DNA from 3 places in the Desulfothermus okinawensis JCM 13304 genome. Region 3 is predicted to be linked to each of the others. Evidence: riboswitches for the same ligand, from Rfam matches in the RefSeq annotation. Region 3 holds a riboswitch; each other region holds the start of a gene.
What was found. A riboswitch is a leader RNA that binds a small molecule or an ion and turns the genes downstream of it on or off. The one in region 3 is predicted to bind cobalamin.
Positions count from the first base shown of each region.

Region 1 (10,557 bases), on a different contig from region 3:
ATCTCCCCTGCTGCATATCCTTCTGCATGTATGTAAGATATTTCTTTAAGTTTTAGTGCACCTTCTAAGGCCAGGGGATAATTAAGTCCCCTTCCAAGGAAAAAAAAGCTCCTGGAAAAACTGTAGGCCACAGCTAGTTCCCTTGCCATATCCCTAATCTTTGGGAGCTCTTTTTCTAGGATGGAAGGCAGGTCTTTTAGGCCAGTTATAATATAATTGTACAAATTCTCTTCTATTAAGTTTTTTCTTTTAGCAAAATATAGTGTCATTAGCAATATGACTACCATCTGGGAACACATTGCCTTGGTTGATGCAACACTAATCTCTGGACCTGCCTGGGTATATAACACCTGATCTGATTCCCTTGCCACTGATGAACCAACAACATTGCATATGCCAACTACCTTGGTTCCCATTTTTTTAACCATGCGAAGTCCTGCCAGGGTATCTGCAGTCTCGCCAGACTGACTTATAACAACAACTAGATCATCCTTATCTATTAAGGGATCCCTATACCTAAACTCAGATGCTATATCTACTTCAACAGGTATCTTAGCCAATCTTTCAAATAGATATTTCCCCCAAAATCCAGCATGATAAGAGGTACCACAGGCAACTATGTGCATTTTTTTTGGTATAGATATCCCATCAAGCTCTGTTAATACAACCCTTTTATCTTTATAATCTATTCTTCCTGCAAGGGCATCATAAATAACCCTAGGCTGTTCCATTATCTCCTTTAACATAAAGTGTTTGTAACCGCCTTTTTCTGCCAGACTAATATCCCAGGGAACTTTTTGAACCTCCTTTTTTACCTCTATCTCCTTGTCTAAGGAATATATATTAGTAGTATGTGCAGTTAATCTTGCTATTTCACTGTCTTCTAAAAAGATTACTTCCTTTGTATATGGCAAAAATGCTGGAATATCTGAGCCTATAAAATTCTCTCCAACACCCACACCTACAATAAGGGGACTGGAATGTCTTGCAGCCCAAAGCTCATTTGGCCTATTTAAAAATATAACCCCTATTGCATAGGAACCCTGAACCTGGTTTAGACAATATCTTATTGCTGAAAGAGGATCTCCTGTCCTGTTATATTCCTTTGAAATTAGATGCACAAGGACCTCAGTATCAGTATCAGAGGCAAAATCAATACCCTCATCAATAAGGGATTCTTTTATTTGTGCATAATTTTCAATAATCCCATTGTGGACAACACATATTTCACCAAGGGAATCCACATGGGGATGGGCATTTTGTTCATTTGGCACCCCATGGGTGGCCCACCTTGTGTGGCCAATTCCAATAGTTGAGTGCAATGGATCGTTTGCAAAAACCTTATCTTCTAAAGAGGATATTTTCCCCTTTGATTTTATAATCTTTAATTTTCCCTGTTGAATATATGCTATTCCTGCAGAATCATACCCTCGATACTCGAGCCTCTTTAGACCTTCCAAAAGTATAGGAACTGCTGGTCTGTGTCCAATATATCCTATAATTCCACACATTGGTCCCCCCTAAAGGCCATATCAAAAAATGGCTTTATTATTTTTGTGATTTTAGCTAAGGCCTGCCCCCTATGGCTTAATCTATTTTTCTCCTCAAGAGAGAGACAGGCTGCACACATGCCCAATTTTTCGTCAAAAAATATGGGATCATAGCCAAATCCCTGGTCACCTTCAGGCTGAAAGGCAATCTTTCCCCTCCAAATTCCCTGGGTCACAACATAATCGCCAGTCTTTGCATACAAAACCATAACACACCTAAATTGTGCCCCACGCCTATCAAAAGGTATGTCTTTCATAAGTCCAAGGAGCTTTTTGTTTTTTTCCTCATCTGTTGCACCTTCCCCTGCAAACCTCGCAGAATAGACACCAGGTCTTCCAGAAAGTGCATCCACCTCCAGGCCTGAATCATCTGACAGGGCAGCATAACCGGTTTTTTCACATACATATCTTGCCTTATATAAGGCATTGCCCTCAAAGGTCTGCTCTGGTTCTGGAATATCCCCAATTTCGGGAAAGTCTCTAAGACTTAACAGCTCAATGCCCAAATCCTTTTTCAAAATTATATCTTCAATCTCTTTTATTTTTCCCTTATTTTTCGTTGCTAACACAAGCTTCATACACTCTCCTAAAATTGAGGTTGACACAATAAAAAACTAAAATTAAACCCCAAATACCCATAATGCATACTCTTAATCTCAAGAAATCAAAAAATAAAGTCAAGTAATTTAATGTAAACCCAAAAAAGTAAATGTATTGGATATATTATAAAGAAAAACATTAAACCCCAAAAAATGGATAAAAAAAAGTTATACACCATAAGTCTGGGATGCCCCAAAAATTTAGTGGACACAGAGACAATGCTGGGCTCCCTTAACCATTTGTGCGTACCCATATCCTCTGCAAAAGATGCAGACATTATATTAATAAATACATGTGCATTTATAGAGGATGCGACCCAGGAGTCAATTGATACTATAATTGAAATAATTGAAGAAATAAAAAACAGGGATAATAAGCCCGTTTTTATTGTAACAGGCTGTCTTGTAAACAGATATTATAAAGACTTATTAAAAGAACTCCCAGAGGTGGATTTGTTTTTGCCAATAGGTGATCAACATAAACTAAAAGAGATAGTTGCTAGATACTTTTCAAAAAAACCATTAACCACAAATATGAAAAGAATTATCTCCACTCCACCATCCTATGGATATCTGAAAATAGCAGAGGGATGTAATAATAGGTGTAGTTTCTGTATTATTCCAAAGATCAGGGGTCCACTTAGGTCTTTTCCACAACAGGAATTAATAGACCAGGCAAAATATATACTCTCCACAGGGAGAAAGGAAATAGTTGTAGTTGCCCAGGACGTAACCTCATATGGAAAGGACTTACAAGGGAAAAATAGTCTATACACATTATTAGAAGGGCTATCAAAGCTAGAAGACCTGGTATGGCTTAGGCTCCTATATTTATATCCAAAGGGGATAACTGAGGATTTTCTTAAATTTTTGAAGGAAATAACTCCGCCCTTTATCCCTTACTTTGATATTCCCCTGCAACACTCGCATCCAGAAATTTTAAAAAAAATGGGAAGGCCCTTTCAAGTGGGAGTTGAAGAGATTGTCCAATTAATAAGAAAATATTTTGAAAATGCAGTTGTGAGGACAAGCTTTATTGTTGGGTTTCCTGGAGAAGAGAATGAACATTTCCACCACCTGGTTCGATTTGTGGAAAAAATGAAGTTCCACCATGTGGGGATATTTTCTTACTCTGCTGAAGAGGGAACTGTTGCAGCAAAATACTCACACCATGTTCCAGAAGATGTTAAAGAGGAGAGAAAACAAATAATAATGGAAATCCAAAAAACCATAAGCAGGAATCATCTAAAATCCTATAAAGGTAAGAGGCTAAAGATTTTAATAGACAAAAAGAGTAGTCAGTGGCCCACCTTATACGAAGGCAGGCCATGGTTCTTTGCCCCTGAAATTGATGGGACATTCTATGTATCTGGGGAGAAAATTGGACCTGGAGATATGGTGGATGTAGCGGTCCAGGACACCTATGACTATGACTTATCTGGGATTATTTGAGCCTGTTTTGACCCAGTATTTATCTTTAATCCCTTTGACTTCAGAAAATTTAGAAATAAGAGACAAAATAATATTGCTTTAAAATAAACATTTTGATATCAATGGGCAAATTTTGGTTAGGGGGTATTACGTTAATGATAAACACAAGACCTATTAAACACAGCGAATTTTTAAATGGAGACATTCCAGTGGCAGAAGATTCCAGCTTTTCTTCCATGCTAGAAGATTATTTAGAAAAGGATTTCTTAGACATTGAAGATGGAACAATTGTTAAAGGTAGAGTGGTTAGGATCGATCCAGACAAGGTATTGGTGGATGTAAATTTCAAATCTGAGGGACAGATCCCAATTGAAGAATTCCAAGATAGCGATGGAAATTTGGATGTAAAAGAAGGGGATAAGGTTGAGGTATTTGTTATCCACAAAAATGATTTAGAGGGCACTATTTCTCTCTCCTACAAACGTGCCAAGAAGATGAGGGTGTTGGATGAACTGGAAAAGATTCAAGAAGAAAATCAAAATGTTCCGGGTAAAATTGTAAAAAGGATAAAAGGTGGATACACAGTAGAGGTCTTAGGGATTGAGGCCTTTTTACCAGGCTCCCATGTGGACCTTAGGCCAGTTCCAGACATGGATGCACTGGTTGGGGAGAGATTTGATTTTAGGGTACTAAAGATAAATAGAAAGAGAAGCAATGTAATAGTATCTCGTCGAGTAATCCTGGAAGAGGAAAGGGAACAAAGGAGAAAAGAGCTCATTTCCACCCTGAAAGAGGGGATGGTAGTCAAAGGAAAAGTCAAGAATATAACTGATTATGGAGTATTTATAGACTTAGGTGGATTGGATGGTCTGCTCCATATAACAGATATGTCGTGGAAAAAGATCAAGCATCCAAAAGAGATGGTGCAGCTAGGAGACACATTGGAGCTCATGGTCTTAAACTATGACAAAGAAGAAAATAAAGTATCCTTAGGGCTTAAGCAACTGGTTCCCAATCCATGGGAAGATATACACAAAAAATATCCTGAAGGGTCTAAGACCCTTGGAAAGGTCACAAACATTGTGGACTATGGCGCTTTTGTGGAATTGGAGCCAGGGGTTGAAGGACTGGTACACATCTCTGAGATGTCCTGGACTAGAAAGCTAAAACACCCATCCCAAATGGTCCAGTTAGGTGATGAAGTTGAGGTTGTTGTCCTTGGCATTGACACTGATAAGAAGAGAATTTCCCTTGGGATGAAACAGGTTAGACCAAATCCATGGGATATAGTTGCTGAAAAATATCCAGAAGGGACTGTCTTAGAGGCCCCAATTAAAAATATCACTGATTTTGGAATTTTTGTTGGCATAGAAGAGGGTATTGATGGCCTAATCCACGTATCTGATATATCCTGGACAAAAAAGATACATCATCCAGGGGAGCTATACAAGCCTGGTGAAATTATAAGGGCTAAAGTACTCACTGTTGATAAGGAAAATGAAAAATTCACATTGGGTATTAAACAACTCACAGAAGACCCCTGGTTAAAGATCCCAGAAAAATATCCTGAGGGAACTTACGTCACAGGAAAGATTACCAATATCACTGACTTTGGTCTTTTTGTAGAAGTGGAAGAGGGAATTGAAGGGCTTGTATATATTTCAGAGGCAAGCGATAAAAAGATACAGGACGCAAATGAACTCTATAAGGTCGGTCAAGAGGTAACTGCAAAGGTAATCAGGGTAAGTGCAGAAGAGAGAAGGCTTGGGCTATCTGTGAAACAATACTTAGAAGATGAGGCAAAGAGGAAAATAGAAGAAGAGAAAAAGCGGAAAAAAGATGCTGGAAGCAATTTAGGTGAGCTAATTAAACAAAAATTGGAAAATGATAAACAGTAAGCCCAAATTTAGTCAAAGACACCCATTTATTTTTGGACTATTTTTGATTATATTGGCTGTGGTACTTATAATCAGTACCATGGCCTTTTTTTCATATATAAAGGGCAAGGTATCAATTCCTTTTTTGCAATCAAAAAAAATCGGACTTGTGAATATTTCTGGAACCATTACAGATTCCAGAAAATATATAGATTGGATAGATAAACTAAAAAATGACTCTCATGTTGTAGGGGTAATTTTGAGGATAAACTCACCAGGGGGAGTGGTCGCCCCATCCCAGGAAATATATGAGGCAGTAGCAAGTTTGGACAAAGTAAAGCCTGTTGTGGTTTCCATGGGTAGTGTAGCTGCATCAGGGGCATATTATATTAGTTGTGGTGCAAGGGCCATTGTGGCAAATCCAGGAACTATAACGGGTAGTATAGGAGTGATTGCAAATTTGATTTCCATTGAAGACCTCTTAAAAAAATTGGGGGTGGAAGATCAATCCATTGCAACTGGTAAATTCAAAATGGCTGGCTCCCCTCTAAAAAAACTAACCGAGGAACAAAGAAGATACTTAAAGGGATTAATTGACAATCTGTACAACCAGTTCATAGAAGCAGTGGTCAAGGGTAGAAAACTGGAGAAAAAAAAGGTATTATCCATCTCCGATGGAAGGGTATTTACAGGGCTGCAGGCAAAGGAACTGGGCCTTGTGGATTATCTGGGAAATATGTCCAAGGCCATAAAAATTCTAAAAAAATTATGTAATACATCAGAAGAAATTGAAATAATAGAAGGACCACAAAAAAAAGAGCCTTTGATAAAAAGGATCCTTGGGGCAGCAAAAAATAGCTCCCCTTTTAATTTAAGTGAGGGGTTTTACTATATGTGTCCTTTATACATAAAATAAAGGGAGGGATAAATGCATACATTGCTTGAACTTATAAAAAACATGAGCCATTCAACAATCCAGGGATTTTTTGGGGTAGTGGGGATATTTGTATTTTTAATTACAATGGTTGGCTCTGGGATATACAGGGTGAAACAGCAACTTGAAAAAGATAAATCCCATTAAAAATTTAATAAGTGTCCTTTACTACTTTATCAGCTGTTTCAAATACAGATGAATACCCTTCTTTTAAATATAGGGTAATATAGTACTCACCATATTCTCCCTGGGAATACAACTTATAATTAAATGGCATAATAATAACTTCAGGATTTAAGTTTATCTCTTCTAAAAAAGGAGTCAGTTTTTCCGTTATTTCAAGGGACCAGATGGTTCCCATATCATCAAATGCATCTAAATCATGGGTTATTTCTGGATCTAATAGATGACATACAAGATATATTTCATCGGTTTTTAAAGGATCCTTTGGTGAATCTGAGTGTATAAATACCTCAACTACCCTTTTATCTAAAGATACAATCTTTTCTGCAACTTTTTTTAAAATTTCCAAGCTTTTCATATAACTCCCCTTAAATACTGGTTGCAGTATCCATTTTATTTTGTTCCTCTATAGCCCCTTCAATACAATTGATTAAATCTTCTTTTTTGGCCATATTTGAATCATAAAGTGCAATCTGCAAATTGATTGCCCTTTGCACTATGGGTTTTGTAATGTCAAAAAATCCTTTTAGAGATAAAATAGCATTTGGGATGTCCCCCCTATGGGCAAAACAAAGGCCTAAATAAAGGGACACAAAATTGCTTTTAACTCCCCTTTTTTTTAATTCCAAAAATTCCTTCATGGAATTTTTTATATCCCCTAGTTTGTAATAACAATAGGCCAATTTTTGCCTTGCAACTAAATTATCTGATCTTTCCTCAACCATTTTAAGATATATATCCCTGGCATCTTCATATTTACCCTGTGACAAATATTCGTCTGCCTTTTTTGCATCTTTGTTTGTAAAGGAAGAAGCCCTAGATGGTTTAGTTGAAAATCGCTGTCTAAAGGCAAATAAAAAATCCCGCCTGCTTAGATAGGTCTTTTTCATAAAAATCCTCTTATTATTAAAGTATTCGCCCAAGTTTATCAAAATGACAAACTTGGGCTAATGTCACTCAAATATCCGACATCAAGAATTTTTGGGATTTTATACACTAAGGATGCCTATGACAAGGGGTAATTGATAAAAAATTTTGCTATTTGTTGACAAAGCATATGGATATGAGATAAAAAAGCTGCATCAGGTGCCGTTAGGCTTAAAAGGGAATCCGGTGCAAATCCGGAACCGGCCCGCGGCTGTGATAAGGGGACGAAAGCTGCAAAAGGCCACTTTCTTCCCCGCCACCTTTTTAAGCAAGGACATAGGTGAAGCCAAAAGTTTTTGACCTTCACAAACTGCTACTTGCAAAGAGCAGGTCCTTCACTTGAAAAGGTGGCGGGGCGGGAGGGAAGGCGCAGCAAGTAGGATGATCCTTAGAGTCAGAAGACCTGCCTGAGTAAAATTTAAAATATTGCCCTCGGGACATGGGGCTATATTTTAAATTGGGGATAAAAAAGGGAAATCCCTGAGATTTTTTAATCTCAGGGATTTTTTTATTAAAAAATACTTGATACTTAAAAAATAATAATATATCCTACATACACTTTTTTAAAAAATAACACAAAAAATGCAAAAGGAGGATTTATGGTATCAAAAAAAATCTTATTCATGGCCTTAGTCTTTCTTGTATCCACCACATTTAAGAGTTATGTCCATGCCTATGACATTACAAAAGAACTCTCATTAGATGTGTCCATATCTGGGGCATATCAGTATATGGACTATGATTCTAATAACACTGACGATAGTCTGGGAAGGGGCAGTGTATCATCAGACATTGGTTTTAATTTCCATCCCACGGACATAGACGAGTTGCAGCTCACCTTTAGTTTTGCAGCAGGAAATAGTTTACATAATAATTCTCCATTTATGTTCTCATCCTATGCAGAAGACCTTGAAGACGATGTAAAGGACATTAATGGAAGGAGTAGGGACTATCTATTGGAGGCATGGTATAAACATACCTTTAACATATCCCAAGATATATCTCTGTCAGGTACTTTTGGGATAATTGACTCCACTGCATACTTGGATGCAAATGAATTTGCCAACGACCAGGCAACTCAATTTATGAATGAGGTATTTGTAAACAATCCCCTATTAAATTTACCTTCTTACGATATTGGAGGAGTAGTTGAGCTATCCATTAAGAACTTTTATATAAAGGCCCTTGGAATGAGCACAAAGACAGATAAATGGGAGACACCAGATGAGGACGATACAAAATCCTATAATTACTATGGGGCAGAAATAGGATACAATCTAAACACGCCCCTGGGCCAAGGCAATTACAGGTTAACGGGATATGAAACCACTGAAGAATTTCAAGGATGGAAGGGTTCAGAAGAAAGATATCAGGGAATTGGAGTATCAATAGATCAAAAATTAGGAGACATATTTGGAGTATTTTTCAGATTTGGATGGCAGGACGACGATGCAATAGTTGATTTTGATACCATGTATTCAGGTGGAATCAATATAAACGGTAAACTATGGGGAAGAGAGGATGATGAAATAGGTGTTGGATATGCATATCTAGACGGTGCTGACAAGGCAGACGTGGACAACACCCAGGCAGTGGAAGGATATATAAAATTCAAGGTAACTGACTACAGTCATCTGTCACTGGATATCCAATATATGGATGATAACTACAAACACAATATAGATGATACTGATGGTTTCATATACGGGGTCAGGTATGTAGTAGAGTTTTAGCAAGCCCAAAGCACTCTTTATTCTATAGGACCTGGATTCGCAGTTTGAAAAATAATCCTCCCTTATGGCGAATTCAGGTCTCTTTTTATTTCCTATTTCTTTTTCAAAATAATTCTGCAATCAGCAACGCTAATACCCATATTCTCATCATGGACAATAAGGGGATTTATATCCAACTCCTGGATCTCTGGATGATTTACCATCAAATGGGATATCTTCATTATAGCTTTTTCTAAACCATCTATGTCTTTTCTCTTATCCCCCCTAAATCCTTCAAGGAGTTTATATGCCCTTATACCTTGGACCATTCTCCTAATATCTCCTCTAGATAGGGGGGCTATTCTAAAGGACACATCTTTAAAAACCTCAACAAAAACCCCTCCAAAGCCAAACATAACAAGGGGACCAAATCTTGGATATCTTGTTGCACCAACTATACATTCTATACCCCTTGGAGCCATTTTTTGTACAAGTACACCATGAATCTTTGCATCTTTTTTATACTCATACGCATTTTTCACTATTTTATTAAAACCCTCTCTTATTTCCTTTTCTGTGGAAAGATTGACAAGGACTCCTCTGGCATCTGATTTGTGGAGTATATCAGGGGATACTATCTTTAGGACCACAGGAGAGCCTATCTTTCTGGCAATGTCTGCAGCCTCATCTTCAGTTGTTGCAAGTTCCATTGGCAAAACATCAAAATCATATGCCCTTAAGAGGTCCCTGCACTGTATCTCAGTTAGCCTTGTTTCATCCTCCTCCACATACCCTCTTATTAATTCCTCTGCCCTTTGTCTGTCATAGGTAACTTCTATTTCCTCGTAGGTCTCCCTGTGTAACCAGCTATTAAATTTATACAGGGCACCCAGGGCCTTGGCAGCATTTTCTGGAAAACTAAAGACCGGATATCCATGTTCCTGGAGATAGTGTACACCTGAAGATACATCCACAACCCCCATGAAACAGGATACTATGGGCTTATTGGTGGTAGACGCAACCCTGACGATTGCTTCAGCAGTTGCCCTTGCATCTGTCATAGACTGGGGAGTTAGAATAACCAGAGCCCCATCCACATTTGGATCAAATATAACTGTCCTAAGGGCATTTTCATACCTATCTGATGTGGCATCTCCAATTACATCAATGGGATTGTGTATATTGGCAGTAGGGGGAAGATATTTACTTAATTTCTCTTTTGTCTCATCTGTTAATTCTGCCAGTGTTAAACCTGTTGTTACAGTAACATCTGTTGCAACTATTCCAGGACCACCAGCATTTGTTATAATGGCCACCCTATTTCCTGCAGGTACCTTTGTCCTG
Region 1 covers NZ_BAAIEW010000019.1:12,880-23,436, forward strand. The annotation lists gene glmS (glutamine--fructose-6-phosphate transaminase (isomerizing)) at 1-1,511, opposite strand, end outside; gene rdgB (RdgB/HAM1 family non-canonical purine NTP pyrophosphatase) at 1,496-2,128, opposite strand; gene rimO (30S ribosomal protein S12 methylthiotransferase RimO) at 2,303-3,601, shown strand; gene ACYQ0O_RS08410 (30S ribosomal protein S1) at 3,817-5,478, shown strand; gene sppA (signal peptide peptidase SppA) at 5,465-6,373, shown strand; gene ACYQ0O_RS08420 (hypothetical protein) at 6,386-6,538, shown strand; gene ACYQ0O_RS08425 (hypothetical protein) at 6,543-6,932, opposite strand; gene ACYQ0O_RS08430 (tetratricopeptide repeat protein) at 6,943-7,464, opposite strand; cobalamin riboswitch at 7,642-7,926, shown strand; gene ACYQ0O_RS08435 (carbohydrate porin) at 8,101-9,234, shown strand; gene ACYQ0O_RS08440 (acetate--CoA ligase family protein) at 9,327-10,557, opposite strand, start outside.
Region 1: another riboswitch for cobalamin. It lies ahead of ACYQ0O_RS08435 (carbohydrate porin); the one in region 3 lies ahead of ACYQ0O_RS07990 (hypothetical protein).

Region 2 (10,557 bases), on a different contig from region 3:
TGGGTGGTGCTGAGATGTCTTTGGGTTGTTTATACCAATAATTGGATTTTTCTTGATAACTCCTTTTTTTTCTAGAAATCTAAAAAAGCCCCTAAGAGAGGATAATTTCCTGGATACTGTAGTCTTTTTTTGACCTTGAAGATGGAGGTTTTTTAAAAATGAAGTTATGTGTTTTTTTGAAATTTTTTCCACTTCATCGAATGTTATAGAGTAATTGTCTTTTAAATATTGTTCAAAGGATATTAGATCTGTCTCATATGCCCTGAAGGTTGCAGGAGAAAATCCCCTTTGACCTTTTAAATAGGATAGATAATTAGCGAGATAAGTATTCATTTCCCCTTCTGTCCATTATATATGTACTTTTCTGAGATTTTTTGGCGATTTTTTTTAAATTCACTGCAATTTGAGATGCTTCACCATAGTGTTTTAATTTTCCATTGAGATTAAATACAACACCTATGGATATTGCCATTAATGGAAATTTTTCTATCTTACCCTGTCGGTTTTTTGATACAATATAACCCCTTTCCTTGTCCGTTGGGTCATAGAAATATGGGATTATTGAATCAAAATTTTGTATTATTTTTTTACACACATTTTCTGCTTTGTTTACAGGAACAATGAACACATAATCGTCACCCCCAATATGTCCAACAAATCCTTCAGCTCCACACTCTTCCTTAACAGTATTTACCAGAATCCTGGCCGTCATCATAAGTACCTCATCACCCCTTGAGAATCCATATTTGTCGTTATATGATTTAAAAAAGTCAAGGTCCACATATCCCAGGGCAAAATCTCTTTTTGCATCAATGAGGCTTTGAATTTTTTGTATAATTGTGGTGTTTCCAGGTAGTTTGGTGAGAGGATTTGCATCCAGAAATTTAGATGCCTTGGATATGGTTAGCTCTAACCTAATCCTGGCTTCTTTGGTATTAATTGGCCGAAGTAAAAAATCATCAATATCCAAGTCAAGTACTGGTATTTTCTCGATTTCTTTGGGAATATCCTTATCAAGGCATAGTATCAAGGGGATTTGAAGGTATACATTCTCACCTTTTATTAATTTTATCATGTCCAGATAAGGGATGTCTTGTATCTTTATATCCAGTATTATCATTGCTGGGGGGGTTTGGAGTATCCTATCTATTGCGGTCTTTCCTTTTTTAAATAGAACAAGCTTGCCTTTTCCCTTTAAAAGGTCATGAAACACAGCGTTAATTGTTTCATCTGGGGATATTAGAAAGAATTCCTGGTTGTTGTTTAGCATAATTATCCTATTTGGGAATAAAGGTTAATACTTCTATTATATCCTCTAATACCTTATCCATTATTTTTGCGAGTTTTTTAAAACTAAGACCAATATCTATAAACCCTTTTTTATATAGTATTCCTACCTGGTCGTCTCCACTATTTCCAATCTCTAATACCTTGGTGATAAAGTCTGCAATGTGCACCACATTTGCGAAATCTGGATGAAACTGGGCAAATCTGGGACTGTGGTGGTAGGTAAGTGCTTCTTTTGTGGTAAGTGGTAGGTTCCAGTGCTCTGCAAGCCACGCATTTACCCTGTCATGGGAAAATCCCAGTACTTTTTTTTCAGCATTAAAATATGAAATATCCTCTTCCTCTACCATTCTATTTATTTCTTCCTTTTCTTCAGGGAGCTGAACTGCAATTACCACTTTGCCTATATCGTGCAATAGTCCTGCAACGGCGAACTCTTCAGGGTCTTTTAGTTGAAGCTCTTCAGCAATAATTTTTGAGATTGTAGCACATCCCAGACTGTGTTCCCAGAGCCCAACCATGGCCTGGGTCATAACATCAAATACTGAGGTTGAAATTATTATTCCCCTGATCACATTAAATCCAAGGAGTACCAGTGCGTGCTGTATGGTATTGATCCTCCTTGGAAATCCATAGACTGGTGAATTTACCATTTTTAATACCTTGGCAGAAAGCACCTGATCCTTGGCAATGACCTCAGCAATTTGTTTAGGTGTGGAGTGTTCATCTTCTATCATTCTTGTAATTTCTTCTAGAACTGGTGGCAGGGTGGGTAAATCCTTAACTGCCAGTATTTTTCCTTTTCTTTCAGTCCTTAGATCCTCCATGTACTATCCTAATCTTCGGTCTTGTTTTTCTTTAATTGATACGTGAAATAAATGTTGAAAAATTCTTTTACCTTTTGCATCCATTTGTTATTTTTATGTTTTCTGAAGATATAATCAAGCCTATCTAGTCTTTTTTTTATTGAAAATCCATAAGCCCCTTCTCCAAGGTCCAGGGGAGTTCCCTTGACCACAATAAATTTTATACCCTGTTTTTTTAAGATGGAAAAGTGGTTTTCTGTGAGCTCCGTGCCCTGGGCAATTAAAACCATCCCGTTTTCTTTTAATACAGGTTTGGCCAATACCATTCCTGTTTTTGCCTTATCCAGAGGAATTTTTTGCATCTTTGATCCTTATTTTGGAATGTAATATTTATTTGTTATATCCCTTTTTACCTCTCCTGCTATTTCAAGCTGGATTAGCTGGGATGTGATCTCTGATGGATGAATATCCAGGTTGTCACACATCTCATCAATTCCAGCCTCACCTTTTTTCCCAAGAAAATCCAGTATTCTTTTGGTAAGGTGGTTTGAAGGTTCACTTTTTGAGGTATGTGTGAAATTATGATGATTTTTGGATTTGGGAGTTTGTAATGGGTTAATTTGATATTTGATTTCAGATAGGATATCTTCTGCATTGCGAACCAGTATTGCGCCGTTTCTTAGGAGTTCGTTGTTTCCAGCAAACAGGGGATTATCTATGGGACCAGGGATAGAAAATACCAACCGATTTTGTTCCACTGCATATGAGGCAGTGATTAAACTACCACTCCTTTTGGCAGCCTGAATAACAAGGACTCCCAGACTTAACCCACTGATTATTCTATTTCTTATTGGAAAGTTTTCTGCTGTGGGTTTTGTTGACCATGGAAATTCAGATAAGACTAGCCCTGATTTTTTGATCTCTTCTTTTAGATATATATTGGATGCAGGGTAGTTTATATCTAGGCCTGTACCTAGAACAGCGATTGTTGATCCCACTCCCCTTAACCCTCCTCTGTGGGCAATGGCATCAACCCCTACTGCCAGCCCAGAAACAACAGTGATTCCATTTTTAGACAGTTCAGTTGCAATTGAAAGGGTGAGCTTCCTGCTAAGGCCATCTATTTCCCTCGCTCCAACTATGGCCACAGAAGGATTTTTTAAAAGGGACAAATCGCCAGCATAGTAGATGATAATAGGTGGATTAGGTATCTCAAAGAGCTGTTTGGGATATTTAGGTTCAGCAAGGAGTATGTATCTGGATTTTGATTTCTCAATTAGTTCCAGTTCCCTTGATAGTCCCTTCTCCCATCTTTTTTCTTTTAAGGCTGTGACAACTTTAGGGCTAATTCCAGTGGATACCCATGTGTTTGAATTTTTAACAGCATTTTGGGCAGATTTATATATTTTGATCAGCTTTTTCCATGTCCTGGCTCCAATTCCTGGAGTATGTTTCAATATCAGTGATGAGTAAAGTTCCCCATTCTCCATCTATGGCTCCAAGACTGTTAAAAAATTTAAAGCTATGGCCTAAAGACTTGATGTTTGCCCTTTTAATGTTTAATGTTTCTTCACTTATGCTGCTTTTTTTAGACCCCTAGAGGTCTTTTTAATGTATAAGAAGTCAAACACCATTGCAACATTAACTTTGCATTAGTCAGTTATTTAAGGAGGATTTTAATGGGTGGTGAACTTTTGTATAAGTTTTTGGGCTTAGCAATTCCTGGCGGTATATTGACATTTGTTTTTGGAATTTTTTGCGGGGGTATTTTGATTTCTTTTTTTTCCATGTTATTGGGAATAATTAAAAAAGTTAAATTTTATGAAAAACTCTCTCTCCAAATGCTGAGAATGGGTTTTTTCGCATTTTGGGTGTACATAATATTGGACGTAGCATATGGTTGCTTTATGGTGCACCTCTTTAGTTTAAAAATGGAGTGGGGACAACTAAAAGAATTATTTTTCAAAAGTTCTATTTTGCAACTGGACCTTGCTCTTTTATTTGGATCTGTTGTTTTGTTTCTCATTGTTTTTTTATTAAAGGATGTTTTAAAGAAAAATCGTAATTTTTTTACTGTAATTTTAGCGTGTGTAAACATAATATTATGGCTTGGGATATATGGGGCAATAAATTTGAAGTTTTACTATTTTCATGAAAACATCTCCTTTTTAGATATACAAATGAAAGAGATTCTGTTTCCTAAAGAACTATTTCCTGTTTTAATGTTCTGGGCTTATTTGTTTTTATCCATTGGTACTGCATCTCTATATTCCACATTTTATTTAATGCTCAGAAGAAATAGAGATGATTTTGGAAGGGATTATTATAAGTTCACTATTCCTGCATGTGCTAGATGGTGGTATGCTATAATTATTTATTTAATATTTTCAATTAGTAAGGCCTTAATGGTGTTTGGAAGTTTTAGTAAGGTGCCACTTATAGTTTGGGGGATTTTGGGGGTAGAATTGTTAGTGGTACTAATAGTCTTTACTTTAAATCACAAATTGATCAAAAGTGAACATCCAATAAGGCTTAAAGAAATCATGGTATTAAGCCCCTTTTGGGGGGTACTTATGAACATACTCTTTGTCATGGGGTCTATTTTTGAATTGGGATACAATATAGTATCGGGGAAATTTTTTTAGGAGTGCCGGGGGAGGGAGTCGAACCCTCACGGGCGCGAGGCCCGCGGGATTTTGAGTCCCGTGCGTCTTCCAATTCCGCCACCCCGGCGTGAGATGGATGATTTATATTTAAATAGTTGTTAGGTGTCAAGTGTAGATTTTTAATTGAAAGGGGTTGTTGGATGATTTTAAATGAAAAATATATTGATGAACTAATTGAGTATATCCGTTCTGGAAACTTGGCCCAGGACTTTGAGTATTCTACTGAAGAAAGGAGGTATGAGATCCTGGATTTTTTGGAAAAGCTCATGGACCTTGGGGAGGTTGCAGATGAAGCAGCCACCAAAATTATATTTAAAAACACTCAACTTGGGGCCTTTTTTGAAAATAGCCAAAAATAACGGCTTTTGTTTGAAGATAATATATATGAATACTCCTTTATGAAACGAAAGCCCTGCAAGTTGTCTTTATGCCAGGGATGGTTAGAAAAAATTAACACATAACCATTATCCTTTACATACTTTTTAGATAATTTTAAAAATTTGTCCCAGGGACAAAATGCCCTTGAGAGACAAAGATCAAAGTCCTTTTCTCTCAGTTCTTCAATGTTTCCCAAAAAAAGTCCTGTATTCTTTATTTGTAGGAAATTTATCATTAAATTTATGAAAACTCCCCTTTTTTTTCTAGGTTCCACCATGAGATAATCTCCATTTTCATACAGAATCCTGAAAGGAATGCCAGGTATACCTGCTCCTGCCCCAATATCCAGCATCTTGAACTGGTTATAATGGTTTGAAAATGGGGAGGTTATGTTAAAAAAATCTGCCAGGTATATGGAATCTAAAATAAGCTCGTCAAAGATTAGTCTGGGTTCCTTGGTGCCAACCATGTTGGCTTTTTCTGCCCATTTGCTTAAATTAAATATAAAAGTGCATAATTTTGTTGTATGGTATGAATGGATATTTATACTGAGATTTGCTTCATGATTTATTTTTTTTAAGATATATCTTTCAAGAGCCTTTTTGTCCATGGGTCTTTATTTTAAAGAAAGTACTTAAACAAGACAATAATGTTTTCTGCTTATTCCATGCTGTGTCTGTGTATGTGATCTGTGTCTGTGGTCTGTAACTTCCCTATACTCACACATACACCCCCACTCACACTTTCACATACACCCTTCACCCTTCTACCTTCTACTAATAACTAAAGACTAATAACTAATCACTATTCACTTGATCCATAACCCAATCAATAATCGGAGCTAAAGAAATAGGCAGATACTTAAAAAAATTATTGACTATCAAACAAAGTTAGGTTTATCTAATTTCTCCATTAAAGGAACTAGGAGGATATATGAAAGAATTTACAATTGCCCTTGCTGGGAACCCCAATTCTGGTAAGACCACGCTTTTTAATTTACTTACTGGCGCTAGGCAGCATGTTGGAAATTATCCAGGTATTACAGTTGAGAAGAGGGAGGGATATGTAAAACATGGCGAAGTGACTCTGAGGATTGTGGATCTTCCAGGAACCTATTCTCTCACTGCCTATTCCCAGGAAGAGTTGGTGGCCAGGAATTTTATTGTAAATGAGAAACCTTCTCTAGTTGTTGATGTTATTGATGCCACAAATTTAGAGAGACACATGTATTTAGCTGTACAGTTTATGGAACTTGGTGTTCCACTAATCCTGGCTTTAAATATGATGGATGAGGTAAAAAAGAAGGGTATGGAGATAGATATTGACAGACTTTCTTCCCTTTTGAAATGTCCTGTGGTGCCCATGGTGGCCAAAAAGGGGATAGGGAAAAATGAATTAATTGAACAAGTGGTTGAATGTTCCATTAATGAAAGGGATTGGGTGCCTATTACTATTTCTTATGGACCAGATTTGGATCCTGTAATTGAAAAAATGTCAGAACTTATAAGAGAAAGTAACTTTTTAACTGAAAAATATCCTCCTCGCTGGATAGCTTTGAAGTATTTGGAAGAGGATGAAGATATATTGTGCAAGGGGGATAAGCAAGATAAAGGTGTGTCTAGTGGGTTAAAAGCACTTGCAAAAGAGGTATCAAAACACTGTGAGAAGACCCTAAACACTGTGCCAGAAGCCATAATCGCTGATTATAGGTATGGATATATAAACTCTTTACTAAAAGGAGTGATAAAAAGGCGTTTTGATACTGATAGATTGGATATATCTGATAAAATAGATAAGGTGCTTACCCATAGGTTCATTGGTCCACTCATTATGGTATTTGTCCTCTATCTTATGTTCAAGATGACTTTTTTGTTTGGGGAATATCCCCTTGCATTGATTGAGAAGTTTTTTGGGCTACTGTCTAATGTTGCATCCAAATACCTTCCGCCGGGTTTTTTTAAATCTCTTGTTGTTTCCGGGATCATAGATGGTGTTGGTGGGGTTATGAGCTTTGTTCCTCTTATAATGATAATGTTTTTCATACTGGCCTTTTTAGAAGACAGTGGGTACATGGCCAGGATGGCCTATATGCTGGATAGGGTTTTAAGGATATTTGGTCTCCACGGATATTCTGTGATGCCCTTTATCATTTCCGGGGGAATTCCCGGAGGGTGTGCTGTTCCAGGAATAATGGCCACCAGGACGCTCAGGGGACCCAAGGAGAAGATAGCAACTATTCTAACGGCACCATTTTTTTCCTGCGGAGCAAAGGTCCCTGTTTTTTTGCTCCTTGCTGGGGCTTTTTTCCCAAAAAGCGGTGACAAGATTATGTTTGCTTTGACCATTTTTTCCTGGCTATGGGCACTTGTTATAGCCAAGTTATTTAGAACCACTGTAATTCCAGGAGAATCCACTCCCTTTGTGATGGAACTTCCACCTTATAGGCTACCAACGTTAAAGGGCCTTATTATCCACACATGGGAGAGGGTCTGGCAATATTTGAGAAAGGCTGGAACAGTTATTTTACTGATCTCTATTATAATTTGGGCAGGTATGAGCTTTCCATCTCCTCCTAAAAAATTAATAGATCCCATTAACAAGAAGCTGGAGATTTTAGAGATGGAGATCTCTAAAACTGATATCACCCAGGAGAAAAAAAATGAGATTTTACAACAAATACAAAAATTAAAGGGAGAGAAGAAGAAGATATCACTTATAAATTCCTTTGCAGGAAGATTGGGTATAATGGTGGAGAATGTAACAAAAATAGCCGGGTTTGACTGGAGGAGTAATATTGCCCTTTTAGGGGGTATTGCTGCCAAAGAGGTAATTGTTTCTACCCTTGGAACTGCTTATTCTTTAGGGGAAGTTGATGTGGACAACTCCTCTTCTTTATCAAAGAGGATAGCAAGTGATCCAAACTGGAATAATATCAAGGCCATAAGTTTTATGGTCTTTGTCCTAATTTATGCTCCATGTTTTGTGTCCCTTGTTACCATTGCCCAGGAATCAAATTGGAAATGGGCTGTATTTTCCGTGACTTTTAATACCATAACTGCATTTTTGGTCTCTGTGTTAATTTATCAAGTAGGCATAAGGTTTTTTTAGCCCATTGACTTTTGTTGGGAATTTTATTAGACAGATAAAAAATAAATGAGAGATGTCTCCTAACATCTCGGAACACGGTGAAAATCCGTGGCGGTCCCGCCGCTGTAATCGGGGAGGTTGTCCTGCCTAGGGATCAGGTGTTTATCCTGGTCCGGTCACTCTCAAGGTCCACCTTGGGGGGAAGGCCGTGGGGCATACTGATGATCCGAGAGCCAGAAGACCTGTTAGGGGATATATATTTCGGAGTCCTGATGGTAAAGGGACCCGGGAAGACAAATGTGTTTTCCTGGGTCCCTTTTTTATTTGGCAAAAAATAGTGGTCCACAGCAAAAAAGGTCAAAAAAAAGGAGGTATGAGCCATGAAGAAAAGTGTTATATCCTATCGTCGCAGGTGCAAAAAACTAGGGAAAAATACCGGTCTTTCCCACTATATCCTCTTGACCCCAAAGGCCAAGAAATAGGTAAGTGGTAGCTTATGAATAAAACAACATATGTGAATACCGGTTATGGTCCCAGATTTTCTGTCCTGGAAATAGGGGTAGCTGATAGGGTTGCTGTTGTTGAAGGAGATAGTGGATTCTGGGCAATTATAGATTCATCTGAGCTTCCAGAGGTGCTTGGAGGGAGACTTACAGAGGACTTCCTCAAAAAGGAGAAGGAGTTCAAAGAGGAGATGGAGAATCTCAGGTTCAAGCTGCCTCCATCTGCTGTTTACTTTAACCCCACAGATAGGTGTAATTTTGACTGCACCTACTGCTATCTCCCCAGGGATAGGAGGAAAAACGGCATTTCAATGAGTGGTGAAGAGGTCTGTTCCCATCTGGGAAAGCTCCTATCCTTTTTTAAAGAAGTCCTTGGAGATGAGGCCAAACCCCAGGTGATATTCCACGGTGCTGAACCAATGATGGCAAAAGAGGCTGTTTTTGAGGGGATATCAAAATACAAAGACCACTTTCTCTTTGGCATACAGACAAATGGGACCCTTTTAAATGATGAGGACCTTAGGTTTATTAAGGAGAATCAGGTTGGACTTGGTATATCCCTGGACGCTCCAGTGGAGGAGCTTGCCAATACCACAAGGAAGAGTTGGTCGGGAAAAGGTGGGTTTAAAAAGGTAGTTGAAGTTATTGAAAAACTATCAGATTATCCTGCATACAATGTGATTACCACTGTTACAAAATACAATGTGTCAGTGCTAAAGGACCTGGTTAAGTTCTATTTTGATCTAAGTGTTCCAGTGATCATGCTAAATCCCGTTCGTTGTACCCAGGAAGGTGGAAGACTCTCTAAACCAGATGACATGGTGTTTTTAAAGGAAATCACAGAGGCACTGGATTATAGTTATGAGCTCTATGAAACTTCAGGGAGAAAGGTAGTAGTAGCCAACTTCGCAAATATCCTTGCAGGAATCCTGGGACCTACTGGTAGGAGACTTATGTGTGATATATCTCCATGTGGTGGAGGAAGGTGTTTTTTTGCACTGGCTGCCAATGGAGATATCTTCCCGTGTAGTGAATTTATTGGCATACCAGAGTTTAAGGCGGGAAACATAAAGGATGATTCCATATCTGATATCCTGAAAAGAGACCAGATTAAGATGGTGACCAGTAGAATGGTTGAAAAGATAGAACCATGTAAATCCTGTGCTGTGAGACATTTTTGTGGTGCTCCCTGTCCAGCAGAGGTCTATATGCTCAATGGAGATCTAAACACCGTTGCACCATTTTGTAATTTCTACGAAGGACTTATTAGATATGCCTTTAAGGTGATATCCCTTGGCAGGGAAAACGCCTATCTCTGGGATGGCTGGGAAGAGGAAACTGAATGTACTTATAATTTTGCTTAAACATTATGAGGCTGTGGACCACTATTTACAAATTTTTCTAAAAAATTTGTTCTTGACTTGGAAAAGAAAATCAATATAATCAACTCTCGTTGCATTGATCCCCGGTAGCTCAAGCGGCAGAGCGGGTGACTGTTAATCACCATGTTGGCGGTTCAAGTCCGCCCCGGGGAGCCAGAAAAAGCAAAATAATTAAGGCCACTTAGAGAGAGTCTCTAGGTGGCTTTTTTGGTTTTGAAATTAGTCACCTTTTGCGAGATTGGGGTGGAGACTTTGGGGGGAAGTTTCTTTGCAAACCACCATTTTTAATTGCTTGGGTTGAAACAAAGGGTACATTCCTATCTAAACTGCCTTAATTGACCAACTCATTTGCTATAAGCTCTGCCTGTTTTAAAAGAGTTTCCGTGGCAAGCTGCTGCATATCTGGAGGATAGCCAAATTGCCTTAAGGTTCTTTTGATGATGACCCT
Region 2 covers NZ_BAAIEW010000035.1:19,311-29,867, forward strand. The annotation lists gene xerC (tyrosine recombinase XerC) at 1-333, opposite strand, end outside; gene ACYQ0O_RS11980 (diguanylate cyclase) at 314-1,270, opposite strand; gene ACYQ0O_RS11985 (HDOD domain-containing protein) at 1,278-2,114, opposite strand; gene ACYQ0O_RS11990 (hypothetical protein) at 2,123-2,455, opposite strand; gene dprA (DNA-processing protein DprA) at 2,465-3,583, opposite strand; gene ACYQ0O_RS12000 (hypothetical protein) at 3,773-4,738, shown strand; tRNA gene ACYQ0O_RS12005 (tRNA-Leu) at 4,742-4,826, opposite strand; gene ACYQ0O_RS12010 (hypothetical protein) at 4,900-5,118, shown strand; gene ACYQ0O_RS12015 (16S rRNA (guanine(527)-N(7))-methyltransferase RsmG) at 5,082-5,747, opposite strand; gene feoB (ferrous iron transport protein B) at 6,071-8,245, shown strand; cobalamin riboswitch at 8,289-8,488, shown strand; gene cbpB (peptide-modifying radical SAM enzyme CbpB) at 8,721-10,091, shown strand; tRNA gene ACYQ0O_RS12030 (tRNA-Asn) at 10,190-10,265, shown strand; partial or broken gene ACYQ0O_RS12035 (DUF3387 domain-containing protein) at 10,441-10,557, opposite strand, start outside.
Region 2: another riboswitch for cobalamin. It lies ahead of cbpB (peptide-modifying radical SAM enzyme CbpB); the one in region 3 lies ahead of ACYQ0O_RS07990 (hypothetical protein).

Region 3 (10,557 bases):
GATATATTGTACATTTCAGCCAGGTTTTCTGCTGTCTGACCCATTATCATGGGCTCTCCCAGGATTCTGCTACCTGAATGTAAAAGTTCCCACATTGAATCTGTAAATTCCCCATGCTGCAGTCTCATACCCCATCTTGCTCCATCAACATAGTAATAGGCACTGCTCATGGATTCAACACCACCCCCAATTACAACATCTGCATCGCCATTTTTTATTTTTAGATATCCAAGCTCCGTTGCCTGCATGGCAGATGAGCACTGTCTTTGAATGGTACATGCAGGCACCTCCACAGGAAAGTTGGCCATAAGGGCAGCAGTTCTTGCAGTATTGGCCTCTGCTGGGTGTTGTATACAATCTCCCAGGATAATGTCATCTACTATTTGTTTTTCAATACCTGCCCTTTTTACTACTTCATCCAAAACAATACTTGCCAGTTTAGATGCCCTAAAATTTTTAAATATACCGCCAAATTTGCCAATGGCAGTCCTACATGCAGAAACTATTACCACATCTGAATCTTTTTTCATACACACCTCCTAAAAGATCTTTTGACCAAGCACTATAAGGAGAAGATTTGATAAAAACAAGGGGAAAAGATAAAGTATAGTTTATAAGGAAGGGCGGCGAAACAAGGGGGGGCTTATATTCGCCGTCCTTCTCTATGGAGAGTAGGGGCCTAGCATATTGATTTAGTAGTCATACCTGATCCCAATGTAAAAAGAGCGACCAGGCATGGGGAAACCTTTAACATAGCTATAATCTTTATCCAGAAGATTTTTAATCTCGCCTTTTACTGAAAAGCTACCAAATTTGCCAATTTGTGCCAGCTTTTTCCCAACTGTGAAATTGGCAACAGTAAAGCCACCTTTTTTTATTACAGGAGCAGGCCACCCAGATTCCCAGTCATCCACAAACTGACTTCCATGGTATTCAAAATTCAGATTAGACCAAAAGCCCTTTCTATCTGAGACATATATTCCATAACTGGCACTCATCCTTTCTGTGTATTTTAGATCCTTATCTGTTTCCTCATCCTTTCTCTCCAATAGATAAGTTATGTTTCCATAGGGTTTTATTTGAAAAGGAAGATCAAACATTTTTCCAATATACAAAGCCAGGCTTCCCTCAATCCCCTGAATCTTTGCCTGTCCATGATTTTCGTAAGTTACTACTCCATTTATATAATCTGATTTAGTCTCTATTTTGTCCTTAAAATAAGTGTAAAAATATCCAAAGGATGCATCCAAAAACTCAAATGATGTGTCCACACCACCTTCTGCAGTCCAGCTCCTCTCTGGATCTAGATCTGGATTACCCCTATAATGTGTTCCCCATACATAATAATCTGAAGACAGTTGCTGGGCACTGGGCATTCTATATCCTTGTCCATAGTTTGCCCTTAATTTTATATTGTCAGTAAGTAGATATACTGCTCCTATGGTTGGGCAAAGATGTGTTTTGTCTTTATCCTTACCCTCTCCTTTTTCAATTTCTACCTTATATTTGTCGTATCTGGCTCCACCTGATAAAATAAGGCTATTATCTAGTAACTTTATTTTTGCCAGGACAAACCCTGCAGGATTTTTGTACTTTGTCTCTTTTGGTGAATAAGAGGATTCAATTTTGTAATAAACCCAATCAAAACCAGTGGTAAGAGTGTATTTGTCCAGGTCTAGGGTAATCTGTGCCTGTGCGCCTCTATGCTTTGTGTATTGAATAGACGGGGTACCATCATCCCAACCATCTGGATTACTAAAAATAGGATCCACCCATTTATTTTTATCATACCCTTGAAAGTATCTTACTTTCCAGAAAATGGGCAGAGATGGAAGTGTTCCTTCATATATAAAATCAGCAGAACTAAGTGACTTATCAGAATAATCGTCTAAATCATTTTTACTTAAATATGAAGGAGAACCTGCCCTGTCTGTATCGAATTTTGTATAAATAACCCCAATTCTATTTCCTGGCAAAAACTCATATCCCACATTAAAGGAATAGTCTTCTTTTTTATCATACCCCGTATTCTTATATTTTACATTATCTGCTGTGTCATAATCATCCATCTTACCCCTGCTGTATGCAAATGAATAATCAAAGTTCTTGATTTTTCCAGAAGAGCCCACTGTGCCATCCTGGTAATTAAAGCTACCAAGGGTTCCTTCTAAAAATGCATGGGGTTTTCCTTTTCCCCTTTTTGTTATTACATTTATAACACCACCAATACCTGCTGAGCCATATTGTACTGCCCCTGGTCCCCTGATTATTTCAATTCTCTCAATATTTTTTGTTAAGATCTTTGCAACATTTCCTGTTCCAGCACGGCGTCCATCCAAAAGGATCAGAACATGCCCAAGTAAATCATTTCCATGTGTATCTGTCCTAAAACCCCTGATCCCTACTGACGTGAGAGTACCAGGATACTCCCTAATTGTGCCTATCCCTTTTTCAGCAAGAAGCTCCCCTAAATCTTTAGCAGATGATGCCTCTATCTCTTTTTGTCCAATAACCTCAACATTCATAGGGGTATCTTTTATAGATTCTTTGTATCTACTTGCAGTTACCACCACTGTATCCAGAGAATATTTACCTTGCTGTGCAAATGAATTTTGTGAAACAGTAAAGATTAAAATACCAACAAGAAAAATCCATTTTTTCATTTTTACTTACCTCCTACCCCAAGTTTGCCAAAACCTGGGTAAAATAAATTTTGTTAACCATATAATCTCATTTCTTTGCCAGTAAACTTGATTCCCATGTCCCTTCCAATTTCAACAAATCTGAGAAAAATTCTTTTCATGCCTTTGGTGGTCATCTGCCACCACGCCCTCATTATGTCTTCTTCACTCCCTGGAGAATGGGCAATTTCTATTAAGTCTGCATCCTTAAAAACCTTCTTTAACTCATTTTTTACCTGGTCTAAATCCAATCTCTCTGTGTCTGTCCTTACATAACAAATAACTCCTGTCTTCATAACCATTCCTCCTTTTTCTGGTTTTTAAATAAAAAAATCCCTGAAATCCTAATTAGTTAAGGACTTCAGGGATTTCCCGTTTTTATCCCCAAAGACTTTTGTCTTAAGCCCCTTGCCCCGAAGGAACTTAAAAATCTCATTGTTCAGGCAGGTCTTCTGACTCAAAGGATCATCCTACTCGCTGCGCCTTCCCTCTCCCCGCCACCTTTTTAAGCAAGGACATAGGTGAAGCCAAAAGTTTTTGACCTTCACATACTGCTACTTGCAAATAGCAAGTCCTTCACTTGAAAAGGTGGCGGGGGAAAGTGGCCTTTTGCAACTTTCGTCCCCTTATCACAGCCGCGGGCCGGTTCCGGAATCTCACCGGATTCCCTTTTAAGCTTAAATGGCACCTGAACAATTTTTAATTGCTAATTTTATTTACTGCCTTTTCAAAGATCATGGACAAAAGTTTTAGTCCTTTAATCGCCCTTGGAGCGGGACGATTAAAAAAATCTGAATTTACCACGAACACATTTGAGTATTTAACTGCATCAATCTCTTTATATTTTTCCCAGAGACTTTTCAGTCTATTTAAATTTGAAGCAGAATGGACCATTGAAGTTATTATGATAATATCTGGATTTAGTCCAATTACCTGTTCAACGGATATTCTGGGATAACCATGAAAACTCCCAAAGATGTTTTTACCTCCAGCTATCTTTATCAAATTATCTATTAATGTATTCCTTCCAACTGTCACCATGGGATCTATTCCTATTTGAAAAAAGACCTTTGGTGGATATTTAAACAATTTTCCCTTTTGTGTGATACTATCTACTTCTTTTCTTAATCTGTCCACCGTTGATTTGGCCTTTTTTTCGCATCCTACTAGTTTTCCCAGAACAAGCATGGTGGAAAATAAAGAGTGAATATCCCTTGGATCTACTACAAAGACCTTTATGCCAATATTCCTTAATTTTAAGACTATGTGCCTTGGATTCCCATCTTTAGTTGCCAGAATTAGATCTGGTTTTAGAGATAATATCTTTTCAATGCTTGGATAAATATATGACCCTACCTTTGGTAATCTTTTTACCTCTTGTGGATAATTACTAAACTGTGTTACACCAACTACCCTATCTCCAGCACCAATTGCAAAGAGACACTCTGTTATACTGGGAGCAAGGGATACTATTCTTTTTGGATAAAAGGGTAGTTTTATAGTAGTCCCTGATATATCTTTTATTTGTTCACAATGTCCTGAAATTAACATTAGATTACAATATATTATTATCATTACTATTCCAAAACATCCAAAACACCATCTTATTATCTTCATGCGTATGGATGTACATCAATTGTTGTTGTCAGTCAAGCATTCCATAACACATACAATTAGTTTAGATTACTTTTATTTGTGCTCATATGTTTAATGTTATTAAATTTATCTGATATACCACTTAACATTGAATCAATACATATTCTTATGGGTAGGGGAATAGATTTATCATTAACATAAGATTTAATCTTAATATTATTATTCATTGCTATAGATGATGCTATGTGTTTTGCTAATTTTCTTAACATAGATAAATTATAAATTCTGCCATTTTCATATTGATCTGATAGTATGAGAAATTCATCAAAAACAGATGCATATTCTGGAGTTAAAAGGAGGCCTTCCATTTCTTTGATATACTGATTTTTCTTATATGTTGGAATAATTGGACTTTTATAAATTATATCATATATATTTATATATCTTTCTTTAAGTCTTTTAAATATATTTCTATTGAATATTATCTTGTTTTGTTTTGAAATAGCTTCTGTTACTGCATCATATACAGCCCTTGCAATTAGTTCTCCAAGTTTTGAATGGCCACCTGCATTGTGAAGTACCATTTCACCATCACCCTGAACAACTATTATATTGTCAGTTCCCGTACCTGTGGCCTGGTATTTTAATGGATTATATGAACTCCTTATATCCAGATCATTTAATGCTGCTGTTTTTGCTTCAGTGGCTGTAATAATAGCCCTGGTCATTGCCCTTTTGGTGAGTTTTGCATTGGATAAAATAATCATATTTATTGTACCTGGTTCAAAATAACTACCTACATCTTTTGACATCCTCATTGCATTTGACTCAACCCCGGCTGTGGCAATGACTACTACCTTAAGACTTTTATATTCTTTTGTTGCCACTGCGAGATTGTCCATATTTGCCCCAGTGAACAAAAGAGAGCTATTTTTCTCATCCAGATTTAATGCCTTGTAAATCCTATTTCTGGATTTCTCTAATCCAAGGTAATGTGTGATTCTCCAGCATGGAGGGGGAGTATAGTGATTTCCCACATATGTTATATTTCCCCTTGGCCCTTCTAAAGAAGAAACTATATACATGGGCCTTTTAAATTGAATTAGAAGGGTCTTGTTTATAAAGTCAAATACATATGATTTTATAATTGCAGCCTTTTTTATATAGTCTAAATCTATCTTTAATGACTTTTCTGAAATCTTATGATCTTTGTACTCCCAGTTTTTATCATTTAAAAACTGCTCAGAATAAATATCTGCTGCAAGCCATGAAACAAAATAACCAGTGTGTGCAGATAATCTACATGTAAGGCTACAGGGATATATGAACACTCTATTATTTTTTATTGCAGAAATAGAACTATACTCAGGAGTTTTTTTTATCTTTTCTATTAGTTTTTTATCTCCATAACATCCATATATCACCTGGGGATTAAATTTAATGAATTCATCCTCTGTAACGCTTACCATTTTCCCAGGTCCCTGAAAACGAGGTGGTATACCTCCAGCAAGGGAAATTATCATGTTCTGAAAAGAATCAACACCTGGAGTCATAATTGTATCACGCCCCATTATCCTCATAACCCTGAGTCTTTTTTTGGCAGGTATATGTTTTAACTTTGTCTTTATATGTTTTATCTGTCTTTTTATATCTGCAATTAATTTTTGACCCTTTTCTCTTCTATCAACTATCTTTGACAAAATCTCTATTGTGTTAAATAACGAATCTAGATTATTAGGAGATAAGAGTATAACTTTAATATTATTTTTTTCCAATTGAGACAGATTGTGAGCATTAATCTTAGAAACAAACACTATATCTGGCTTAAGCTCTTCTATCTTTTCTGTTGATGGATATAAAAAACCACCAACAATCTTTGCACCATCTATTATATATCTATCATAATAGGTAATGCCTTTTAAAAGATCCTTTGCTCCAATCTCAGCTAATATTTCTGTTATTGTTGGGCTAACAGATACAATCCTTTTAGGTTTTACAGACAAAATAATTTTTTTATTACTATTATCTGTAAAAGATACATAATATCCCATTGTTATTTTAGGTATAAACATTAAGACCGCTCCCATTAAATAAATTATAAATCTCATCTTATCTCCTGTCTGTTTTATGTCTTGTGATAGTACCAATTGACATCACAAATATAATCATTCCAACAAGCGCCATTAAATACCACTGAACTCCAGAAGAAGATAGCTCACTATCTTCTTTTTTGGTTTCTTCTTTTAATTCAAATCCTTTTATCTTTTTAGCTGTATTTATTTTACCATCTACATTTTTATTTTTCATATCCTTTATTATATTGCCAATTCTTTTTAAAAGCTTTTTTCTCTCCTTTAATTGCTTTTCAATAGTCTTTCCCAGTGCCTTAGAGAGGATGGCCTTAAATTTTTCTACTATTTTAGGGCTAAGCACACCAGGGATGGATACAATATTTACAACCATCTGATTTAGCATAGGGTTGTTACATGTATGGTCACAACAGGCAACACCATTTTTTACAACATTTGTTACATATTCTACTGCTAATTTTTGTATAATCTTTTTATTAGGCTTCCAATATCCTTTTCTAACCGCTTCTAACATCCTTGCTGTTATTGATTGATATGCCCATGGATTTTGTTTTTCAAAAAATTCTTTTATATTTAATTTATAGGAATCTTTCACATATACATTGTATGTTAGTTTCCACTTTACATCATCAACAGCAGATGGGACTGTTACCTGCCATCCCCACATATATTCCACAAATTTACTCATTTCCCTTGCACCTGCATAGCCTTCTTTCATCATTGCCCTGATCCACTCTGGATTTGTATATCTAATTCTAAATTCCTTTCCTATGGTCCTGGATATATCTTCAACAAATGAATTTTTAGGATCAGCACTTCTTGCCACATAGAGTTCAGGGGACTTTCCCTTTAATGTCCTTACAGCAAGCACTGCTCCACCAGCATATTGAAAGAAATCATCATTATCCATGGTTCCATATAGATTTGTAGAAAGGCTATGCACCACCACATCCACATCTTTTAACTGGGTTTTAAATATGTTTTTTAGAGGTTTCCCCCAAAAATCCCTTGAATAGCCATATGAGAGTCTATTTATATACACCTCTGCAATATCAGTTGAATTATCCCACATCCCAGAGTTGCCTGTGAGTTCAGCCACCATTGTACCATATGCAGAAGGTGGCGCACCAAATATTCGTATTCCAGCCAACTTTTCTGCCATGGTTTTCTTTACACCCTTTTTAATTAATTCTACTTCTATTTTTTTTGAATGAGCAGCTATAAAATTCTCAATATCCTTTTGTCGTTGCGCCATTTTCACTGCATCATCTAAAAGCTGAATGATATTTGGAAACATATCTCTAAATAGGCCAGATGGTTGCATAAGCACATCTATACGTGGCCTTTGTAGCACTTTACCTGAAATTGGTATCACCCCTATCACCCTGCCCTTTGAATCCCAAACAGGCTTAATCCCCATATAATATAGGGCTTGAGAAATATTTATCCCTTCATCTCTACATGTTTCCACACTCCATAAGATCACCTCTACTTTTTCTGGATATCTTCCACCATGGTATGTTTTATATTTTTCCAGGGACTCATCCACCAATCTTTTTGCAACCTTATATGCCTCTTTTGAAGGTATTTTGGAGCTGTCAAATGCATACAGATTTCTTCCAGTGGGAAGTGAGTCAGGAGACCTTATGGGGTCATTTCCATGACCTGGCGGGATATACCTACCATTTAGGCCATTAATTAGATTTTTTATCTCAAGTTGAGCGCTTTGTTTAAGCCTACTATAAAAATATTTAATGGGGTCTTTAGAGATATCCTTATAATTTTCAGCAAGTGTTTTTGCAAAATCCCTTGCACCTTTGTCCTGGATTTTTCCGTAAGTGTGCAGACCATAAGGCAGGTATTGCTGTTTTAGATCTATTAGATAATGTTCTATATCCTCTAAAGATTCTTCTGTGATCTTTTTGATCTTAAGATCCCTATCTATCCCTGTTTTCTTTACAAGTCTTTTTATCTCTAAAAGTTTTTCCTCTGTTACCCTGCTATTTTTATTTTTTGCAACTTCATATTCATTTAATTTTTCTTCAAGTTTTAAATATTTATCAAAGAGGTTTCCCTTTTTTATAACTGGAGTTAAATGGGAAAGTATTATTCCCCTGCCCCTTCTCTTTGCCTGTATTGCCTCTCCTATATCGTCCATTACATAAGGATATAATACAGGTATATCTTGAACTAGATAATCCCCATTATCCCAGTAAATGGTTCCAGCCTGCTTCCCTGGCATCCACTCATGGGTACCATGGGTTCCCAAATTGATTATTGCATCTGCCTTAAACTTATTTTTAAGCCATAGATATACTGCTACATATTGATGATGAGGAGGTAGTGTCACATCATGATACATCTTTATTGGATCCTGCCCCCATCCTCTAGATGGCTGGGGCAAGATAATAACATTATCACTTATCTTTACCATTGGAATAATAAAATTTCCCTTATAAACCATTATCTTACTATCTTCAGGAGCTCCCCATTTTTCCATAACTGGGGCTATAAAATTCTCAGGACAATCTTTTATCCATTCTTTGTATTTTGATATTGGTAAAAGTACTACTTTTTTAGAATCTACTAACCTCTGGATTTCTCCTTTTGCATAATTTCCAACATTTCTACCTGACAAAAGCATTGCATTTTTTAAAGTCTCATAGTCTAGTTTAATGTTCTCTCCTATATTGTATCCCTGTTTTCTTAAATTAATTAATATATTGGATAAAGATTTCATAACATTCAAATAACTTGCACCTATATTTTGTTTACCTGGATGATGATTGTAATAAATTATTGCTATTTTTTTATATTTATTTTCTTTTATCTGGAGTCTTCGCATTGCCTTAATCCTGTTTATTAGCCAATCAACTTGATAATCAATTATTTCATCTTGAAAATAATATTTTTGGACAGAACTATTGTATCTCTTTTCTTTGGAACTAATAACTGTGGGTTCAATAATACCACCTAATTCAGGTATGGATATCTGAAAACTAACCTCAAAAGGAGTAAGTCCAGTTTTAGATAATTCCCATTTATTTTTACTTAAATTCAGCAAGGAAATAACATTATAAACAGGGACATTGAGCTCCTTTAGTGTATTTTTGCCATTATCATCTAATGATGCAGAAAATTTATAGGAAATCCCTATAATAAAATCCACTTTATGGGGAAGTAGAAACTTCCTAACTCCCATGTAGGCTGGGAATCCATATACTACCATTACATTTATATTATTTGCCTCAAATTTTTGCACCAATTTTTTGATTAATGTATTATTTACCATAGAGCTATAATATGTAATTGCCACCCAAAAACCATGTTTTTTAAAATGCTTTGAACTTTTATACCATCTTAGATAATCTTCAATATTTGTAAAAAATTTGTCAGAGTAGGGATGAGCAATAAAAATTTTTGGAAGTATTTCAGGCTTTTTATATGATATCTTTACATTTAATTCTTTGTTTAGGACATATTTTAATAAATTTTCAGTGTTAGATGGAGATGGAAACAAAAAATATTTTATTATATTATTATCAAATATTAGTCTTTTTTCAGTAAAATATCCACCATGTTTTCCTCTCAATGAAATTATCTTTTTTTTATTAGATATCATGGAAATTATTTTTTTTGTGGCTGGATACATTATATCTACTAAAAACACATGGTATTTTCTTAAAAAGGATTTATCAATCTTCTTAAAATGTGATACCACCACAAAATCTATGTGTTTTTTTACATATATCTTTGGATATTTTTTATCTATATTATTTATAGCATGTAAAATTGGAGATGAGTAAGGTTCTCCTATTAAAAAAAGTATCTTGGAGTTTTTGGCATAGCAAATATTACTTAATACCACAAAAATAAAGAGTGAGAAAATAATTTTATTGGTTTTCTGGGATATAGATAATTCTACCATCTTTAAGCCTGTATGCTGTGCCAAGTTTTTCCCCTTCTCCCTGACCTATTTTTTTTGTAACCTTATATGCCTTTATAACCTTTCCCTTTTTTGTAATTATCTCCATTTTCACATGGTTATCTTTTTTTATTATGGTTATTTCTGTGTCTTTATTAAAAAAATCTGTTAAATGATAAACGCTTAAAAGAGCTAAAAGAAGACTTACAATAAATACTAGACCAAGATCAAAGAGGTTTGCAACTCCAGATAAGGGATCATCGTC
Region 3 covers NZ_BAAIEW010000017.1:49,461-60,017, reverse strand. The annotation lists gene ACYQ0O_RS08000 (thiolase family protein) at 1-530, opposite strand, end outside; gene ACYQ0O_RS07995 (TonB-dependent receptor plug domain-containing protein) at 693-2,663, opposite strand; gene ACYQ0O_RS07990 (hypothetical protein) at 2,717-2,977, opposite strand; cobalamin riboswitch at 3,107-3,388, opposite strand; gene ACYQ0O_RS07985 (ABC transporter substrate-binding protein) at 3,381-4,298, opposite strand; gene ACYQ0O_RS07980 (adenosylcobinamide amidohydrolase) at 4,355-6,385, opposite strand; gene ACYQ0O_RS07975 (cobaltochelatase subunit CobN) at 6,387-10,319, opposite strand; gene ACYQ0O_RS07970 (DUF2149 domain-containing protein) at 10,261-10,557, opposite strand, start outside.